4 regions of the Streptomyces griseochromogenes genome follow, and region 3 is predicted to be linked to each of the others. Evidence: riboswitches for the same ligand, from Rfam matches in the RefSeq annotation. Region 3 holds a riboswitch; each other region holds the start of a gene.
The links. A riboswitch is a leader RNA that binds a small molecule or an ion and turns the genes downstream of it on or off. The one in region 3 is predicted to bind cobalamin.

Region 1 (4,784 bases), 6.3 Mb from region 3:
GTGTGGCACTGTGTGTCGCTTAGCTGGGATACGGCCCGCCGTCACGCCGTGGGACGGAGGTGAGCAACGCTGCCGGTGAACGACCCCGTCGGCGCCGGGATCTCCGACGTCAGGGCATGAATCGCGCCCCGGTTCCGGGCGGTGGTCGCCGGTGTCCGGCGGGCCGCACTGAGACTCTGACACTGGCACTGAGTGCCAACAACCGTGGACATCTGCCAACTTCTGCGAATCTTCTCGTCGCCGTTCGCCAAGTTTGCGAAGGGCACGGGAGCGGCCCGATGGCGTACGTTGGCCGCAGCCGGACACGGAGGATCACGGGGTGGGCAAGACGTACGCCGGGGCGCGCCTGCGGCACCTGCGCGAGGAACGACGCATGAGCCAGGCCGAGTTGGCCCGTGTCCTCGCCATCTCGCCCAGCTACCTGAACCAGATGGAGCACGACTCCCGGCCGCTCACCGTTGCGGTCCTGCTGCGTCTGACCGAGGCCTTCGGCGTCGACCCGGGCTTCTTCTCCGCGCGCGACACGACGCGTCTGGTGGCAGACCTCCGCGAGGCGCTGGCCGGGGAACTGGCCGAGGCCCGGGTCTCCGCCGCCGACCTGACGGACCTCGCCTCGCGGACACCCGAGGTCGCCCGGGTCCTGCTCGACCTCGGCCGCCGCAACCAACGGCTCGCCGAGCGCCTGGCCGGAGCCACGGACGGCCGCGGCCCGGGCCCGGAGCAGCCCGGCTCACCGCACGAGGAGATCAGGGACTTCTTCTACCGCCGCCAGAATTACCTCCACGACACCGACCTCGCGGCGGAGCGGCTCTCCCGGGAGATCGGCATCCGGCCCGGCGAGGTCCTACGGGCGCTGACCACGCGCCTCGCCGACCGCCACGGCATCCGGCTCACCGCCGAGCGCGGCGACCATCTGCACCACTACGACGAGCCGACCCGCACGCTTCACCTGTCCACCCGTCTGCGCCCCGGCCAGCGCGCCTTCCGCATGGCCACCCAGCTCGCCCTGCTCGAACACGGCGACGAACTCGACCGCGAGGCCGCCGAGGACTTCGAGCCCGGATCGCCCGCCCACGGCCTGGCCCGCATCGGCGTCGCCAACTACTTCGCGGCGGCCCTGATCCTGCCGTACGACGCCTTCCACACGGCCGCCGAGGAGGCGCGCTACGACATCGAGCGCCTCACCGACCGCTACGGCCTCGGCTACGAGACCGTCTGCCACCGGCTGAGCACCCTCCAGCGCCCCAGGCTGCGCGGCGTGCCCTTCTCCTTCGTCCGTGTCGACCGGGCCGGCAACATGTCCAAGCGGCAGTCGGCGACCGGCTTCCACTTCTCCCGGGCGGGCGGCACCTGCCCCCTGTGGAACGTCTACGAGGCGTTCGCCGTCCCCGGACGCATCCACGTCCAGATCGCCGAAATGCCCGACGGACAGCGCTATTTGTGGACCGCCCGCGCGGTGACCCGGCACCGCGGCGGCTGGGGTGAACCCGGCAAGACCTTCGCCATCGGCCTCGGCTGCGAGATCCGCCACGCCCACCGCGTCGTCTACTCCGACGGCCTCGACCTCGCGAACGCCTCCGCCGCCACCCCCATCGGCATGGGCTGCCGTGTCTGCGAACGCCTCGACTGCCCCCAGCGCGCCGCACCGCCCCTCGGCCACCCGCTGCGGATCGACCAGAACACCGGCACCTTCGTGCCGTACCCCGTCTCCGACGCCCGGAGTTGACGCGGTCGGCGGGAGAGGAAGATCACGGCGACCGAGGCGGTCTTGGCCATGCACGCCTGGCGCGGTACGGTCTGTCCGATATCGACGACGGCGAGACGGAAGCCGGTGGGAATCCGGCACGGTCGCGCCACTGTATGCGAGACGCCTTCCGGGGCGTCTGGTGAGTCAGACCCGTGGCCGTCGTCATGTGCACCACCGAGATGGGACGCGAACTCCCAGAGGAGGTTCTGCCATGGCGCAGACCGTCGCCCAGCCGACAGCCACCACCCCCGTCGTTCCCGCCACGCTGCCGCTGAAGGCGATTGCTCCCTGGGCGGTCTTCTTCGGCATCCTGATGCTGGTCCTGCTCTACTTCGTCGGCGCCGAGCAGGGCGCCACCTCCGTGTTCAACGGCACGGACGTCCACGAGTGGGTGCACGACGCCCGCCACCTGCTCGGCTTCCCCTGCCACTGACGCCAGGGACGCCGCACCCCCATGAACTCCGCAACGGTAAGAAACCTCCTCGTGCGGGGCATGCTCGCCGGCCTGGCCGCCGGCGTGCTCGCCCTGGTCGTCGCCTACCTGCTCGGTGAGCCGAACGTCGACAAGGCGATCAGCTTCGAGGACGCCCACTCCCACGAGCACGAGATGGAGGTCGTCTCCCGCTCCCTGCAGTCCACCGCCGGTCTCGCCACCGGAGTCCTGGTCTACGGGGTCGCCTTCGGCGGCATCGCCGCGCTCGCGTACTGCTTCGCGCTCGGCCGCGTCGGCCGGTTCGGCCCCCGGGCGACCGCGCTGCTGCTGTCCGGCTGCGCGCTGCTCGCCGTGTACGTCGTACCGTTCCTGAAGTACCCGGCCAATCCGCCGTCGGTCGGGAACCCCGACACCATCGGCAAGCGGACGACCCTGTACTTCCTGATGATGCTGCTCAGTGTGCTGCTGGCGGTCGCCGCCACCATCCTGGGCAAGCGGCTCGCGCCCACCGTGGGCACCTGGTGGGCGACCGTGGCCGCGGTGGCCGCCTTCGTCGTCGTGATCGGCCTGGCCTACGAGTTCCTGCCCGTCATCAACGAGGTGCCGAAGGACTTCCCGGCCACCCTGCTGTGGCGGTTCCGGCTTTCGGCGCTGGCCATCCAGACCGTCATGTGGACAGGTTTCGGGCTGCTCTTCGGCGAGCTGGCCGAGCGCCTGCTGAATCCCAAGCCCGCGACAGCCGCGTCCAGACGCGCGGTTCCCGCCTCGCACTGAACGCTTCCGGACAACGAGAGGGCCCTTCGGAACCATCCGAGGGCCTTCTCGCGTTTCCGGGACACCGGCGGAGGCGACGAGCGGAGGAGCCGAGTGGCCAGACACCACCCCCAGCCGCGTCACATCACCCTGGGCGGCCGAGAAGCGGTGGCCCTGACCGTGCGGGAGTACGAGCAACTGGTCGCCAGCCGACGCCAGATCGGCGGCCAGAGCGCACGGGTGCGGGTACTGGCCCAGCAGGTCAAGCGCGACGCGAGGCTGCTGCGGGAACTCGAGGCCCTGGTCGCCGACCCGGCTTCCCCCTTCGCCTGTCACGCGCCGGGCGCGGCAGCCGGGACACCGGACGCGGCCGGGTGCCCCGGCCACGACGGCACGGCCGACGGCATGGATCCTGCCTGTCTGCGGTGCGCCATCGCGGCGCTGCTGCGCCGCCACCGGGAGGAGAAGCCCTAGCCCCCGACCGCGGGCGCCGGTGTCAGTGACCCGGCGCGTCGCCCGGCGCGGCGAGGGCGGCTCCGAGACGCAGGTTCCACCGCCCTGACCGGCCGGTGACCTCCGTCGCGGTGAGCGGCGGGACGTCGACGCGCCAGAACGCGGCCTCGGGCGCGCCCAGCACCCCCACCACCACGGCCCGTACCACCTCCGGCTCCACCACGGCGAGGGTCCTGCCGTCCCCCAGCCGTTCCGTGTCCAGCCAGCGCGCGAGGCGGGCGCACAGCTGCCGCACGGACTCCCCGCCGTGCGGTGCGGCGCCTGGATCGGCCAGCCAGCCCGCCACCGCTTCGGGCTCGGCGGCGCTCACCTCGTCCAGGGTCCGCCCCCGCCATCTGCCCATGTCCAGGCCCGCGAGTTCCGGGTCCGCCGCGGCGTCGAGGCCGAGCGCCGCGGCCGTCTCACGACAGCGCACGCCGGGGGAGGCGACGACACGGACGGCGGCGGGCAGGGTCCCGGCCGTCGCTCTCGCCCGCGCCGCCGCGTCGGCCTCGATCGAGTCGCCGTCGTCGAAGCGTGCACGCCGCAGCGACGGTGTGATCGCCGCTGAGACGAAGGTGACACGACTGGTCACGCGGTTGTTCCTCCTGCTGGTGCCGCGGGCCGGCTCACTGCGCGCCGAACGCCCGCAGGATGCGTTCCGCGGCCAGGGTGGCCGTCAACGAGCCGTCCCTGACCTGTTGTTCGAGCGCGGGGGCGGCCTCGCGGACCGCGGGGTCCGCGTGCAGTCGGCCCAGCAGTTCGTCGCGGACCATCGACCAGGTCCAGCCGACCTGCTGGTCCCGCCGCTTGGCGGTGAGCCGCCCGGTGGAGTCGAGCAGTGTGCGGTGCTGTTCCAGGCGCTCCCACACCACGTCGAGGCCGATCGACTCACGGGCACTGCAACTGAGCACCGGCGGAGCCCAGAACACGTCCTTGCCGTGCATCAGCCTGAGCGCGCCCGCCAGCTCCCGTGCGGCCGCCCGCGCGTCGCGCTCGTGCGGGCCGTCCGCCTTGTTGACGGCGATCACGTCGGCCAGCTCCAGGACACCCTTCTTGATGCCCTGCAACTGGTCGCCGGTGCGGGCCAGGGTCAGCAGCAGGAAGGAGTCGACCATGTCGGCAACGGCGGTCTCGGACTGGCCGACGCCGACGGTCTCGACGAGGATCACGTCGTAGCCCGCCGCCTCCATGACCACCATCGACTCGCGCGTCGCCTTCGCGACCCCGCCCAGCGTGCCCGCGCTGGGGGAGGGCCGTACGAAGGCGTTCGGGTCCACCGCCAGGCGTTCCATCCGGGTCTTGTCGCCCAGGATGGAACCGCCGGTGCGTGTGGAGGACGGGTCCACGGCGAGTACG
Region 2 (4,784 bases), 6.3 Mb from region 3:
CATGTCCGCGTCCTCGGTGCCCCGGGGCACCGCCATGATGAAATCCTCACCCCCGCCGCCCTGGACTTCGTCGGCCGGCTGGCGGCGGCCTTCGGCAAGCGGCGTCAGGACCTGATGAGGGAACGCCGCCGGCAGGCCCTGCGCCTGGCCGCCGGGTCCCCGCTCGACTTCCCCATGGTCACCTCCGCCGTCCGCGCCGACGCCACCTGGCACGTCGCGCCGCCCGCCCCCGGCCTGACCGACCGCCGTGTGGAGATCACCGGCCCGCCCGAGCGCCGTATGACGGTCAACGCCCTCAACTCCGGCGCCCAGGTGTGGATGGCCGACTTCGAGGACGCCACCGCGCCCACCTGGCGCCATGTGATCGACGGGCAGCTGAACCTGCTCGACGCCATCGAGCGGCGCATCGACTTCACCGCCGACGACGGCAAGGAGTACCGGCTCGACGGGCGGGAGCGGCTCGCCACCGTCGTCGTACGGCCGCGCGGCTGGCACCTCGACGAGGAGCACCTGGAGTACGACGGACGCCCCGTGCCCGCCGCGCTCGTCGACTTCGGCCTGTACTTCTTCCACTGCGCGCAGCGGCAGATCGACGCGGGTCACGGCCCGTACTTCTACCTCCCGAAGCTGGAGAACCGCTACGAGGCCCGACTGTGGAACGACGTCTTCGTCACCGCGCAGGAACTCCTCGGCATCCCCCGGGGCACGATCCGCGCCACCGTCCTGATCGAGACGATCACCGCCGCGTTCGAGATGGAGGAGATCCTCTACGAGCTGCGTGAGCACAGCTCCGGTCTCAACGCGGGCCGCTGGGACTACCTCTTCAGCCTGATCAAGACCTTCGGCCACCGCACCGACTTCCTGCTGCCGGACCGGGCCAAGGTGACGATGACCGCGCCCTTCATGCGGGCGTACACCGAACTCCTCGTGCGCACCTGCCACCGCCGCGGCGCCCACGCCATCGGTGGTATGGCGGCGCAGGTGCCGAGCAAGGACCCGGCCGCCCACGAGGCGGCGCTCGCCAAGGTCCGGCTGGACAAGGAGCGGGAGGCCGAGGACGGCTTCGACGGCTCCTGGGTCGCGCACCCCGCACTCGTACCCGTGTGCCGCGAGGTGTTCGACGGTGTCCTCGGCGAGCGTCCGCACCAGCTCGACCGGACGCGGGACGACGTGGAGGTGACGGCCGCGGATCTGCTCTCGGTGCGCCGGATCAGCGGGCCGCCCACGGCGGAGGGCGTGCGGACCAACATCTCGGTCGCCCTGCGCTACTTCGCCGCCTGGCTGCGCGGGCAGGGCGCCGTCGCGCTGAGCGGCCTCATGGAGGACGCGGCCACCGCCGAGATCGCCCGGGTGCAGATCTGGCAGTGGCTGCGGCACCGGGTGATCGACCGGGAGACGGTCCTCGGGCTGCTCGACGAGGAACTCGCGGCGCTGGGCGCCGAGTACCCGTGGGCACCCGTGGAGGAGGTCCGGGCCCTCTTCGAACGCACGGCACTGACCGGTGAGTTGCCGCTCTTCTTCACCCCGGACGCCTATGCCCGCCACCTGGTGCGCCGGACGCAGGCCCGGTCATGAGCGGCGGCATCCGGCGTGTCGGAGTGGTCGGCGGCGGCCAGATGGGCGCGGGCATCGCCGAGGTGTGCGCGCGGGCCGGGATCGACACGATCGTCTGCGAGGCCGACGCCACGGCCGCCCACGCCGCGCGGGAGCGGGTGGCGGCTTCCCTGGAGCGTGCCGTACGGCGGGGCAAGCTGGAGCGGTCCGCCGCACAGGACGCCCTCGCCCGCCTGGTCTTCACCGGCGAGCCGGCGGACTTGGCCGACCGGCAGCTGGTCGTCGAGGCCGTCGTCGAGAACGCCGACGCCAAGGCGGAGGTGTTCGCGGCCCTCGACAAGATCGTCGAGGACCCGGAGGCCGTCCTGGCCACGAACACCTCCTCCCTCCCCGTCATGCGCCTCGGCATGGCCACGAGCCGCGCCGACCGGGTCGTAGGTCTGCACTTCTTCAACCCTGTCCCCGTACTGCCCCTGGTGGAGCTCGTGACGTCCCTGCACACGGCGCCCGAAGCGGCGGCCGTCGTCGAGGAGTTCGCCGCGCTCACGCTCGGCAAGACGGTCATCCGCTCCCGGGACCGGGCCGGTTTCGTCGTCAACGCGCTGCTCGTCCCGTACCTGCTCTCGGCGATCCGTATGACGGAGTCCGGCTTCGCCACCGCCGCCGACATCGACGCCGGCATGGAACTGGGCTGCGCCCACCCCATGGGCCCGCTGAAGCTGGCGGACCTGATCGGGCTCGACACCGTGGCCTCGATCGCCGAGTCCCTGTACGACGAGTTCAGGGAACCCCTCTACGCCCCTCCCCCGCTGCTGCAGCGGATGGTGGAAGCGGGGCTGCTGGGCCGCAAGGCCGGTCGGGGATTCCACATGTACGACCCGACCCCGTAGGGTGGCCGGTGCAGCTGGTTCGCCCCGTCAGCCAGGCGGGACGCGTCGTAAGAGGGAACCCGGTGGAAATCCGGGACTGCCCCGCAGCGGTGAGCGGGAACGACCGCCGTCATACGCACTGGGCCCGATGTACAGGGTCTGGGAAGCGACGGCCAGTAGGTGTCCTCCCCCATGAGGACGTGCCCGCGAGTCCGAAGACCTGCCAACTGCCCGCGTACGGGACGACTCGTGCGCGGAATCCCGGTGACCTCGAGGGCGGGTCGGCGTGCGTGACCGAACGGACGGCCGACGGCCGCTGCCGTCCGGTACGTCACCCCTTCGCGCTCTCGTCCCGTCCCCGGGATCTCAGGGATTCATCTCGCGAAGGAGATCTCCGTGACCACCAAGTCCGCAGCCGCGGCAGCACGGGCCACCGTGTACGGCTACCCCCGCCAGGGCCAGGGCCGGGAGCTGAAGAAGGCGATCGAGGGCCACTGGAAGGGCCGGGTCACCGCCGACGCCCTGCGCACGGCCGCCGCCGAACTGCGTCGCACCAACTGGCGGCAGCTGGCGGAGGCCGGCGTCGACGAGGTCCCGACCGGTGACTTCTCGTACTACGACCACGTCCTGGACACCACCGTCATGGTGGGCGCGATCCCCGACCGGCACCGGGCGGCCGTCGCCGCCGACCCGCTGGAAGGCTACTTCGCCATGGCCCGCGGCACGCAGGAAGTCGCGCCACTGGAGATGACCAAGTGGTTCGACACCAACTACCACTATCTCGTGCCCGAGTTGGGCCCGGACACGCGGTTCGCGGCCGACTCCGGCAAGCAGGTCTCCGAGCTGAAGGAAGCCCTCGCCCTGGAGTTGACGGCACGTCCCGTGCTGGTCGGCCCGGTGACCTACCTGCTGCTCGCCAAGCCCGCGCCCGGGGTGTCCGCGGACTTCGAGCCGCTCACCCTCCTGGACCGTCTGCTCCCGGTGTACGCCGAGGTCCTCGCCGACCTGCGCGCGGCCGGTGCCGAGTGGGTGCAGCTCGACGAGCCGGCCCTGGTCCAGGACCGTACCCCGGCCGAACTGAACGCCGCCGCCCGCGCCTACCGCGATCTCGGTGCCCTCACCGACCGGCCCAAGCTGCTGGTCGCCTCCTACTTCGACCGGCTCGGCGATGCCCTGCCGGTGCTGGCCAAGGCACCGGTGGAGGGCCTGGCCCTGGACTTCACCGAGGCGGCCGCCGCCAACCTGGACGCGCTCGCGGCCGTCGGCGGACTGCCCGGCAAGCGGCTGGTCGCCGGTGTCGTGAACGGCCGCAACATCTGGGGCAACGACCTGTCGGCCTCCCTGGCCACGCTCGGCACCCTGCTCGGCCTGGCCGACCGGGTCGACGTGTCGGCCTCCTGCTCACTCCTGCACGTCCCCCTCGACGCGGCGGCCGAGCGGGACATCGAGCCGCAGATCCTGCGCTGGCTCGCCTTCGCCCGGCAGAAGACGGCCGAGATCGTCACCCTCGCCAAGGGCCTGGCCCGCGGCACCGACACGATCACCGCGCAGCTGTCGGCGAACCGGGCCGATCTGGCCTCCCGCGCACACTCGCCCATCACCCATGACCCGGCCGTGCGCGCCCGCACCGCCGCCGTCACGGACGACGACGCGCGCCGCTGCCGGCCATACCCCGAGCGGGCCGCGGCCCAGCGCGCCCACCTGCGCCTCCCCGCGCTCCCCACCACGACCATCGGCTCCTTCCCGCAGACCGGCGAACTGCGCTCCGCGCGCGCCGACTTGAGGGCCGGCCGCATCGACACCGCCGGATACGAGGAACGCGTCGGGGCGGAGATCCGCGAGGTGATCGCCTTCCAGGAGAAGGCGGGCCTGGACGTCCTGGTGCACGGCGAGGCCGAACGCAACGACATGGTCCAGTACTTCGCCGAGCGGCTCACCGGCTACCTCGCCACGCAGCACGGCTGGGTCCAGTCCTACGGCACCCGTTACGTCCGGCCGCCGATCCTGGCCGGCGACATCTCGCGCCCCGAGCCGATGACGGTGCGCTGGACGACGTACGCCCAGTCCCTCACCGACCGCCCGGTCAAGGGCATGCTCACCGGTCCCGTCACCATGCTCGCCTGGTCCTTCGTCCGCGACGACCAGCCCCTCGCCGACACCGCCCGCCAGGTGGCCCTCGCCCTGCGCGAGGAGGTGAACGACCTGGAGGCGGCAGGTACTTCGGTGATCCAGGTCGACGAGCCCGCCCTGCGCGAAACCCTCCCCCTGCGTGCCGCCGACCGCCCCGCGTACCTGGAGTGGGCCACGCGGGCCTTCCGGCTGACCACCAGCGGCGTCCGCCCGGACACCCAGATCCACACC
Region 3 (4,784 bases):
CGGCCGGGTCGGCCGGTCAACTCCCCCAACCGCTCCAGCGCAGCGGCCAGCGGGGCATAGACGTCACTCACCGCGGTCCCCCCCCTGGGCGTGTCGTCCGTTCGGTGCTGAGCTGACGCGAGGCTACCCGGTCACTCGTGCCCCGACCAGATGTGACAAGGACGCCTGCTGAATTAGGCAGTAATCGTTGACAGTTGAGGGCGCGGTGGGTGAGGATCTAGGCACAGAGAGCAAGATCGACCCGCCTCGGGTGCTGCCTATGGGGGAGCAGCATCCGGGGCGTTCCTCTGTCCGCCTTATCCCCACGGAGGTGAGGCGACCATGCCGCATCCCGTTCTTCTTCTCGGGGTCGGCCGGTGCGCCGCGTACGGCGAGTTCGCACTGGCGCGGATCGCGGCGGCCCACCCGGTGGTACTGGCGGGCACCGCCCCGCCCGGCTGGGCGCTTCCCTACCTGGCGGGCCATATCGCGGCCGACCCCGGGCAGGAGCCGGACGCGGCGGAGGCGGTGGCGCGGCAGGCGGCCCGGCTCGGGGTGGTCGGCGTGCTGACCTGGACCAGGGCGCGACTGCCCGCCGCCGCACGGATCGCCGCACGGCTGGGGCTGCCCGGCATCCCTCGGGAGACGGCCGCCGCCTGCGCCGATCCGGCGGCGTCACAGTCGCTGCTGGCGCGGCACGGGGTCGCGCCTGCGGGCCGGGACGACACCGAGGGACCGCTCGTCTCCGCCGAGGCCGTCGTCCTCGACGACGAGGTCCGCATCGCCGCGCTCACCCGTACGACCCCGGGTCCGCCGCCCGCCCGGCAGCCGCTGCGGCATGCCGTGCACGCCCACGACGGGCTGCTGCACAACCCGTTCCTGCGGCAGACGGTGGAGCGGACCGTCACGGCGCTGGGTCTCGCGCACACCGTCGCGCACATCGGCCTGCGGCTCACCGCCCGCGGCCCCCGCGTCACCGACGTCGTCCCGCACCTGCCCGGCGATCTGATCCCGCTGCTGGTCGAGCGGGCCACCGGTGTCGATCTGGCGCGGGCCGCCGCGGCCCTGGCCACCGGCCGGCTTCCGGACGTGGCCCCGACCCGGCAGCGGGCGGCCGCGATCCAGTTCGCCTACCCGGCCACGACCGGCCGTCTGACCCGGCTGGACCTCGACCCCGCCGTCGCGTACGAACCGTCCGCCGAGCGCATGGTCCTCACCCGGCAGACCGGCGACCAGGTCACCGCGGCCTGGCACGCGGGCCCCGCAGACCGGCTCGCGCACTGGGTGACCGAGGGCGAGGACCCACCCGAGTGCGCCCGCGCACTGCACCGGATGGCGGACTACCTGGACGTCACCGTCACCTCACAGGAAACCCGGGCCGCCTGACTCAAGAAAGCCGGCCCACCGTCCGGATCAGCCGCTCCGCGTCGCCCAGGGCGTCGATCTCGCGGCGGCTCATCGTCGGATTGGCCGCCCGGCGGCGCAGGGCCTCGGTCAGTCCGTCGTCGGTGAGGCCGCAGGAGTCGGCGAGCAGGGCCGTCAGCATGGCGAGGGCCCCGTCGGCGAGCGGTTCGCCGACGACGGCCACCTGGGCGAGGATCACCGCGGACATGCCCCAGTCGAGGGCCGGTTCCCCGTCCTCGGTGTTCGACCAGTCGATGACCCGGGGCCCGTCCGAGGTCAGCATCACGTTGTCCGGATGCAGGTCGAGGTGGAGCACTCGCGCGTCCGGCGCGGCCGCGTCCCGGCCCGGTACGGCATGCAGCCGCCGCAGCAGCCCGGCCAGCAGCGTGCCCCCTTCCGCCGCGCCGATCCGGCCCTCGGCCAGCGCGCCCAGCATCGTCGGCCCCTCCAGCCGCTCCATCACCAGGTCGGTGCGCGAGCCTGAGGGCCGCACCCGGGGCACCGGATACCCGTGCCGCCGTACGTGCTCCATCACGGCCCCCTCGGCGGCCGCGTCCCCCCAGCCGTCGCGGTCCCGGCGCAGCACCCAGCCTTCGTCGATCTCGTACACATCGGCCGAACGGCCCGATCCCAGCAGTCTCCCCGTCACCGTCATGACCGTGACCCTAGTCACCGCTCCCGTGTGCCCACAGCCACCCCTCGGCCCGCGCACGGCTGCCGGTAAAGTGAGCGGGTCGTCATCACACCCGTACAGGGGGAAGCCGGTGCAATTCCGGCGCTGACCCGCAGCCGTGAACCGTCCCCCGGGCGGTGAGCCGGACCGCCCCGTACGGACGTTGACCGGCTCGCGTGCGCGGCGGCCCGTCGCGCACGGCACCGTCGAGGTTTACGGAGCCGAGCCGCCCGGGGGTTCCCGTGCGCTGCCGGTTCCCCACAGGGAGAGGCAGTCGCCGACCATGAACGTCCGCCGCAGTGCCGCGGCTCTCGCCGCCATAGGCGTGCTGGCCGCCGCCGCACCCGCCACGGCCGCAGGCCCGTCCCCCTCCCCGAAGGTGGCCGTCCCGTCCGGACTGTTCGGCAAGGGCGACCCGACGTACGACGGGGTGTGGCGCCAGTCGTTCGCCCTGCTCGCGCAGCACACGCTCGGCGAGCGTCCCTCCGCCTCGGCCATCAACTGGCTGGTCGGGCAGCAGTGCGACGACGGATTCTTCCCGGCCTTCCGCGCGGACCCGTCCAAGCCCTGCCTGGGCAAGGACGGCGCCCAGGCCGACATCGACGCCACGGCCGCCGCCATCCAGGCACTGCAGGCGCTCGGCGAGCACGACGGCGAGGTCCACAGGGCGGTGGGCTGGCTGAAGGGGATGCAGAACAAGGACGGCGGCTTCGGCTTCTCCATCGAACAGCCCAGCGACACCAACCACACCGCCGACGTCATCGGCGCGCTCTCCGTAGCCGGTGAGAACGTCACCGCGCTGCGTTCCGAGGGCAAGACCCCGCTCGAAGCGCTGTCCGAGTTGTCCATCCCCTGCTCGGCGGACGGCGGCGGCGCGTTCGCCTACCAGCCGGACAAGAAGGGCAAGTTGGCCGCCAACGCGGACGCGACGGCGGCCGGGGTGCTGGGCGCGCTCGGCAAGGGTTTCGTGATCGAGCCCGGCAAGGCCCGCGACAAGGCGCCCGCCTGTACGGCCTCCGGCAAGCCCACCCCGGCGCAGCTGGCGGACAACGCCTCCGCGTACCTCGCCCGCACCCTCGCCAAGACCGGCCACCTCACGTCCTCCCTGGCGGGCGCCAAGGACCAGCCCGACTACGGCAACACCGCGGACGCGGTCGTCGCACTCGCCGCGACCGGTTCGACTGCGCAGGCGAAGAAGTCGTACGCATGGCTGGAGAAGAACGCGGGGAACTGGGCCGAGCAGAGCGGTCCGGCCGCCTACGCCGAGCTGATCTTCGCCGCGCACGCGATCGGCGCGGACCCGCACGACTTCGGCGGTACGGACCTGGTCCGGGCGCTCGACGCGACGGGACCGGCGACGCAGACGGCGAAGGCGACGCATTCCGAGGCGAAGCAGGGCAAGCACGACTCGGGGACGAAGGTCTGGTGGATCGTCGGCGTGGGCCTGGTCGCCGGCATCGGCATCGGCTTCCTGCTCAGCGGCCGCCGGAAGCGGCAGCAGCCGTGAGCGCCGTCCGCCGTGCCGCTGCCCTGCTCGTCGCCGCGTTCGTCCTCGTGGCCGGTGCCGCGCAGGCGCAGGCCGCCGCTTACCGCTACTGGTCGTTCTGGGAGCGGGACGGCGGCCGCTGGACGTACGCCACCGAGGGCCCCTCGACCGCCCGGCCCGACGACGGTGCCGTCCAGGGCTTCCGCTTCGCGGTGAGCGAGGACTCCGCGGACGCGAGCCGGCCGCGCGGCACGGCGGACTTCGCCACGATCTGTGCGGGGACGCCCGCGAAGCCGGGTACGAAGCGGGTGGCTCTCGTCATCGACCCCGGCACGGAAGCGGACGCGCCGTCCGGCGAGACACCGCCCACCCGCCGCACGGCCTGTGCCCGCGTCGCCCCCGACGCGACGACGGCCGAGGCGCTGGCGAAGGTGGCGGATCCCCTGCGCTACGACACGAACGCCCTGCTGTGTGCGATCTCCGGGTATCCGCGCAAGGGGTGCGGAGAGTCTGCCGACGGCACGGCGAAGAAGGGGGCGCAGAAGAAGGAGTCTGACGGTGGTCCTTCGCTGGGGCTGCCGATCGGTGTGGGCGTGGTCGTACTCCTGGCGGTCGCGGCGGTGTGGCAGTCGCGGCGGCGCGGGAATGCGTAGCGGTGGTGAGCCGGAGCGCCGTTGGCCCTCGGACCGTCGTCCGACTGCGGGTCCGCGGTGGCTGGTCGCGCAGTTCCCCGCGCTCCTGGGGAGTCGCAGTCGCCGCGGCCGTACAGCGCACCCCATGGGGGAGGCACCCCGCCGGCGCGGGCGAGCGATGCCGACCCCCGGCCGGCGCCAACGCCGCGAGCCGCTCCACCCCGGTGCCTGGTGGCTCTGGTCCCTCGGCCTCGGCACAGCGGCCACCCGGACCACCAACCCCCTCCTCCTCACCCTCCTCATAGCCGCCGCCGGCTACGTCGTGGCCACCCACCGCTCCGCCGCCCCCTGGTCCCGCTCCTACACCGCCTTCGCCAGACTCGCCGCCGCCGTCCTCCTCATCCGCCTCGCCTTCACGGTCGTCCTCGGCTCCCCCATCCCCGGCACCCACACCCTGTTCACCCTCCCCGAAGTCCCCCTCCCCCACTGGGCACAGGGCATCCGCCTGGGCGGCGAGGTCACCGCGGAAGCGCTCCTCTTCTCCGGGTACAACGGCCTGCGGCTGGCCGCCCTGCTCATCTGCGTCGGCGCCGCGAACGCCCTCGCCAGC
Region 4 (4,784 bases), 590 kb from region 3:
CCTCCGTCAGCAGGGAGGGCGCGCGGCCCGGCGCCGCGGACGCCGTCAGCCACAGCCGGCACATCCACTCCAGCTGGGCGGTGCGGTCGTAGGCCTGGTCGAGGGTGGCGCCGTAGGTGATCATGCCGTGGTTCCGCAGGAGGCAGCCGGAGCGGCCGGCGAGGGCGCTGAGCATGTTCTCGGCCAGTTCGTCCGTGCCGTAGGCCGCGTAGGGGGCGACCCGGGCGGGGCCGCCCATGGCCGCGGCCATGTAGTGGATCGGGGGCAGCTCGGTCACGAGGGTGGAGACGGCCGTGGCGTGCACCGCGTGGGTGTGGACGACGGCGCGGGCGTCGGTGGTGCGGTAGACGGCCAGGTGCATGGGCAGCTCGCTGGTCGGCACGAGCGTGCCGAGCACCTGGCATCCGTCGAGGTCGACGCCGGTGATGTCGTTCGGGGTCAGCCGGTCGTAGGGCACGCCCGACGGGGTGACCAGCACGAGGTCCCCGACGCGCGCCGACACATTGCCGGAGGTGCCGACGACCAGCCCGTCGGCGACGGTCCGCCGGGCCGTCGCGACCACGCCCTCCCACAGGTGTGACTCTTCCGCTTCCGGATCCCGTCGCTGTTCAGCCATGCGGGGATCCTGCCAGCCGGCCCGGCGCCGCGGGGTCCCGTGGCGTGAATCGGGCCTGAATTCGTACTCCCGAGCGGGCGCCGGACGGCGCGCCGCTCGCCCGTCTCGGCGGCGGCCCGCGGGGTGACCAGGATCTCTTTCGCGGGCCGCCGAGGCGACCGCGGGCCTTCGCGCGCGGCCGGCAGCCATGGGGCGCCTGGGATGTCGACCCGAACACGACCCCGACAACCCGCCACTGACATCCTGAAGCCCGCTTCAGTTCACTTTCCGTTCACCCAGGTTGCCTACGGTCCAACAGCCAATGACCTCGAACGATTGCCTGGGTAAATGGAAAACTTCTCGCTGATCCTCGCGATTGTGGTGGTAACCGCACTCGCGTTTGATTTCACGAACGGTTTCCACGACACCGCCAACGCGATGGCCACGACCATCTCGACCGGTGCGCTCAAGCCCAAGGTCGCGGTGGCCATGTCCGCCGCCCTCAACCTTGTAGGCGCCTTCCTCTCCGTGGAGGTCGCCAACACGATCTCCAAGGGTCTCGTCGACGAGAACGGCATACGTCCCGAGGTCATATTCGCCGCGCTGGTCGGCGCGATCCTCTGGAACCTGGTGACCTGGCTGGTGGGACTGCCCTCCAGCTCCTCCCACGCGCTGATGGGCGGCCTGATCGGCGCCACCGTCGCCTCCGCCGGCTTCGGTGCCGTCCACGGTGACGTCCTGGTCACCAAGGTCCTGCTCCCGGCGGTCGCCGCCCCGGTCGTGGCGGGTCTCGCGGCGATGTTCGCCACCCGGTTCTCCTACGGCATCGGCCGCGGCGCCGAGGGCGAGGCCACCCGCAAGGGCTACCGCGCGGGGCAGATCGCCTCGGCCGGCCTGGTCTCCCTGGCCCACGGCACCAACGACGCCCAGAAGACGATGGGCATCATCACCCTGGCGCTGATCGCGGGCGGCGCGGTCGCCCCCGGCTCCAACCCTCCCACCTGGGTGATCCTCTCCGCGGGCCTGGCCATCGCGCTCGGTACCTACATCGGCGGCTGGCGCATCATCCGCACCATGGGCAAGGGGCTGACCGACCTGGAGCCGCGACAGGGCTTCGCCGCCCAGACCAGCGCGGCCACCGCCATCCTGGCCTCCTCCCACCTCGGCTTCTCCCTCTCCACCACCCATGTCGTCTCCGGCTCGGTGATGGGCGCGGGCCTCGGCCGCAAGGGCGGTGTGGTCCGCTGGTCCACCGCGACCCGCATGGCCGTCGCCTGGGTGCTCACCCTCCCGGCCGCCGCACTGGTCGGCGCGGGCGCCGAGTCCGTCACGGACCTGGGCGACTGGGGCACCGCGGTCGTCGCCGTCTTCCTCGTCGGCGCCAGCGCCACGATCTGGAAGATCTCCCGTCGCCAGGTCGTCGACCACACCAACGTCGTGGCCGACGACACCGCCGAGCCGGCCGGCGTGGTGACCACCGCCATCGCCGCGGTGACCCCGCCGCCCGCGGGCACCGTCACCGAGGGCCTGACGGCCACGATCCCGTCTCCGGCCGCCGCCACCGACCCGGCCCCCGCCGCTCCGGCGACCCCGCCGGCCGCCACGGTCTGACCCGAGCACCCGGTAACTGAAGGAAGCATCCCCATGAAGATCGACTGGGCGGCCCTCGGCTCCGTCTTCGGCGTCAGCCTCGTGTTCACGGTGGGCCTGGTGGCCCTGTTCACCCTCGGCATCAACGGCCTCGCGCGCCGCGAGAAGGCCGCCGCACAGGGCGGCTCCGCCGCGCTGGCGGTGACGGGCGCGTACGTGTGCTTCGCGGCCTGCGCGGCCGCGGTGGCCTACGGGATCCATTTGATCGTGGCCAAGGCCTAGTTCCCCGGAGTCCCTCCTGCGCCCTGCCGGGCCGGCACGTCAGCCGGAGCGGCAGGGCGCAGGTGTGTCCACGGCGGGCGGGACCCGCCCACCACCTCCGGCGGTACGACCTGACCGTCGTCCGGCGGCAGTTCGGCCACGTACGCCACCGTGCGTCTCCCCCGCGTCCGTTGCATCCCGTATGAGACGTACGCACCCTTGCCATGCTCACGGTGTGTGAGCACAAGAGGGATCCCCGAACGTCGCCCGGAGGAGGGGGAATTCACCGCGACCCGGTCGTCGGGCACGGCCCGGCGGGCCGGCGATGTGGGCCTCAGCACAGTCCACCGTCCCAGGTCAAAGGCAAGTTGACGGCCCTTCCGGGTGCGTGGTGGACTGCCCACGCCATGTACGGCGGCAGAAGAGGAAGCCGGTGCGAATCCGGCGCGGTCCCGCCACTGTCACCGGGGAAGAACATCCCCGGGAGCCAGGAACTCTCACCGCCGGTCTCGTCGAACCAGGGCGCGGACACCCTGAGTGAGGACACATATCGCCATGCTCGGCCGCCGATCGAGGACCAGTACCGGACCCGCCCCTGAGCCCACGGCCGGCTGAGCCGATGGGTGCCGATCGCTCATACGCGTACGGCGCCGCCGCCGGCCTTCTCGGCGACCTGTTCCTCGGCGATCCGCGCCGCGGGCATCCGGTCGCCGTGTTCGGGCGCGCGGCCGCGGCCGTGGAACGCGTGCTGTGGCACGACCACCGTGGCTGGGGCGCCCTGCACACCGCCGTGTGCGCGGGCGGCGCCGTGGCGCTGGGGGCCGTCGCCGAGCGGGCCGTACGCCGCTCCCCCGCCGCCTCCGTCGCGCTGGCCGGTGCCGCCACCTGGGCCGTCGTCGGGGGCACGTCGCTGGCCCGGGAGGCCCGGACCGTCGGGCGCGCGCTGGAGGCCGGGGACATCGAGGCGGCGCGGGCGCGGCTGCCGCATCTGTGCGGCCGGGATCCGCAGGCCCTCGACGCCGACGGGATCGCCCGGGCCGTGGTCGAGTCCGTCGCCGAGAACACCTCCGACGCCGTCGTGGGTGCGCTGGTGTGGGGTGCGGTGGGCGGGGTGCCGGGGCTGCTCGGGTTCCGGGCCGTCAACACCCTGGACGCGATGGTGGGGCACAAGTCGGCCCGCTTCCGGCGCTACGGCTGGGCCTCCGCCCGGCTCGACGACCTCGCCGGCTGGCCGGGGGCGCGGCTGACCGCCGTACTCGCGGCCGCCGCCGGACCCGACCCGCGCGGCGCCCTGCGCGCCTGGCGGGCCGACGCCCGCAAGCACCCGAGCCCCAACGCCGGGCCCGTCGAGGCCTCGTTCGCGGGCGCTCTCGGTGTGCGGCTGGGCGGCACGCTCTCCTACGGCGGACGCGTCGAGCACCGGCCCGTGCTCAACGGGGATTCCGGGCGGGCCGTCCAGGTCACCGACATCGACCGGGCCGTACGGCTCTCCCGCCGCGTCGGCCTGCTCGCGCTCGGCGCGACGGTCGCCGCGCGCCGACTCGTGAAGGGACGTGGGAAGTGAACGGTGGTCTCCTCGTCGCCGGTACCACCTCCGACGCCGGCAAGAGCGTCGTGACGGCCGGGATCTGCCGGTGGCTGGTGCGCCAGGGCGTCAAGGTCGCGCCCTTCAAGGCGCAGAACATGTCCCTGAACTCGTTCGTGACGCGCGAGGGCGCCGAGATCGGGCGGGCGCAGGCCATGCAGGCCCAGGCCTGTCGCGTCGAACCGACGGCGCTGATGAACCCCGTGCTGCTCAAGCCGGGCGGCGAACAGAGCAGCCAGGTGGTGCTGCTGGGCAAGCCGGTGGGCGAGCTGAGCGCGCGCGGGTACCACGGAGGGCGCCGGCAACGGCTTCTGGGCACGGTCCTGGACTGTCTGGCCGAGTTGCGGGGCACGTATGACGCGGTGATCTGTGAGGGGGCCGGTTCGCCCGCGGAGATCAATCTGCGGCGGACCGACATCGTGAACATGGGGATCGCGCGGAACGCGCGGCTGCCCGTGCTCGTCGTCGGCGACATCGACCGGGGCGGTGTCTTCGCCTCGTTCTTCGGCACGGTCGCCCTGCTCTCACCGGAGGACCAGGAACTGGTCGCCGGGTTCCTGGTGAACAAGTTCCGCGGGGATGTCAGCCTGCTGGAGCCGGGGCTGGACATGCTGCACGGGCTCACCGGACGGCACACCTACGGCGTGCTGCCGTTCCGGCACGGGCTCGGCATCGACGAGGAGGACGGGCTCCGGGTCTCCCTGCGCGGCACCGTCCGCGAGTCGGCCGTGGCTCCCCCCGTCGGCGAGGACG

Region 1: another riboswitch for cobalamin. It lies ahead of AVL59_RS11065 (CbtB domain-containing protein); the one in region 3 lies ahead of AVL59_RS38735 (prenyltransferase/squalene oxidase repeat-containing protein).
Region 2: another riboswitch for cobalamin. It lies ahead of metE (5-methyltetrahydropteroyltriglutamate--homocysteine S-methyltransferase); the one in region 3 lies ahead of AVL59_RS38735 (prenyltransferase/squalene oxidase repeat-containing protein).
Region 4: another riboswitch for cobalamin. It lies ahead of AVL59_RS36045 (cobalamin biosynthesis protein); the one in region 3 lies ahead of AVL59_RS38735 (prenyltransferase/squalene oxidase repeat-containing protein).

Annotation. Positions count from the first base shown of each region.
Region 1 covers NZ_CP016279.1:2,601,265-2,606,048, forward strand. Annotated here, with positions in the region: gene AVL59_RS11060 (short-chain fatty acyl-CoA regulator family protein) at 320-1,726, shown strand; cobalamin riboswitch at 1,772-1,923, shown strand; gene AVL59_RS11065 (CbtB domain-containing protein) at 1,959-2,180, shown strand; gene AVL59_RS11070 (CbtA family protein) at 2,202-2,954, shown strand; gene AVL59_RS47835 (hypothetical protein) at 3,048-3,407, shown strand; gene AVL59_RS11080 (histidine phosphatase family protein) at 3,430-4,020, opposite strand; gene meaB (methylmalonyl Co-A mutase-associated GTPase MeaB) at 4,055-4,784, opposite strand, start outside.
Region 2 covers NZ_CP016279.1:2,594,969-2,599,752, reverse strand. Annotated here, with positions in the region: gene aceB (malate synthase A) at 1-1,575, shown strand, start outside; gene AVL59_RS11045 (3-hydroxybutyryl-CoA dehydrogenase) at 1,572-2,444, shown strand; cobalamin riboswitch at 2,456-2,653, shown strand; gene metE (5-methyltetrahydropteroyltriglutamate--homocysteine S-methyltransferase) at 2,820-4,784, shown strand, end outside.
Region 3 covers NZ_CP016279.1:8,907,323-8,912,106, forward strand. Annotated here, with positions in the region: gene AVL59_RS38720 (helix-turn-helix domain-containing protein) at 1-71, opposite strand, end outside; gene AVL59_RS51050 (ATP-grasp domain-containing protein) at 322-1,365, shown strand; gene AVL59_RS38730 (phosphotransferase) at 1,367-2,038, opposite strand; cobalamin riboswitch at 2,091-2,226, shown strand; gene AVL59_RS38735 (prenyltransferase/squalene oxidase repeat-containing protein) at 2,340-3,563, shown strand; gene AVL59_RS38740 (SCO2322 family protein) at 3,560-4,195, shown strand; gene AVL59_RS38745 (energy-coupling factor transporter transmembrane component T) at 4,353-4,784, shown strand, end outside.
Region 4 covers NZ_CP016279.1:8,313,770-8,318,553, forward strand. Annotated here, with positions in the region: gene AVL59_RS36030 (class II aldolase/adducin family protein) at 1-616, opposite strand, end outside; gene AVL59_RS36035 (inorganic phosphate transporter) at 944-2,206, shown strand; gene AVL59_RS36040 (hypothetical protein) at 2,240-2,467, shown strand; cobalamin riboswitch at 2,822-2,962, shown strand; gene AVL59_RS36045 (cobalamin biosynthesis protein) at 3,066-4,010, shown strand; gene AVL59_RS36050 (cobyric acid synthase) at 4,007-4,784, shown strand, end outside.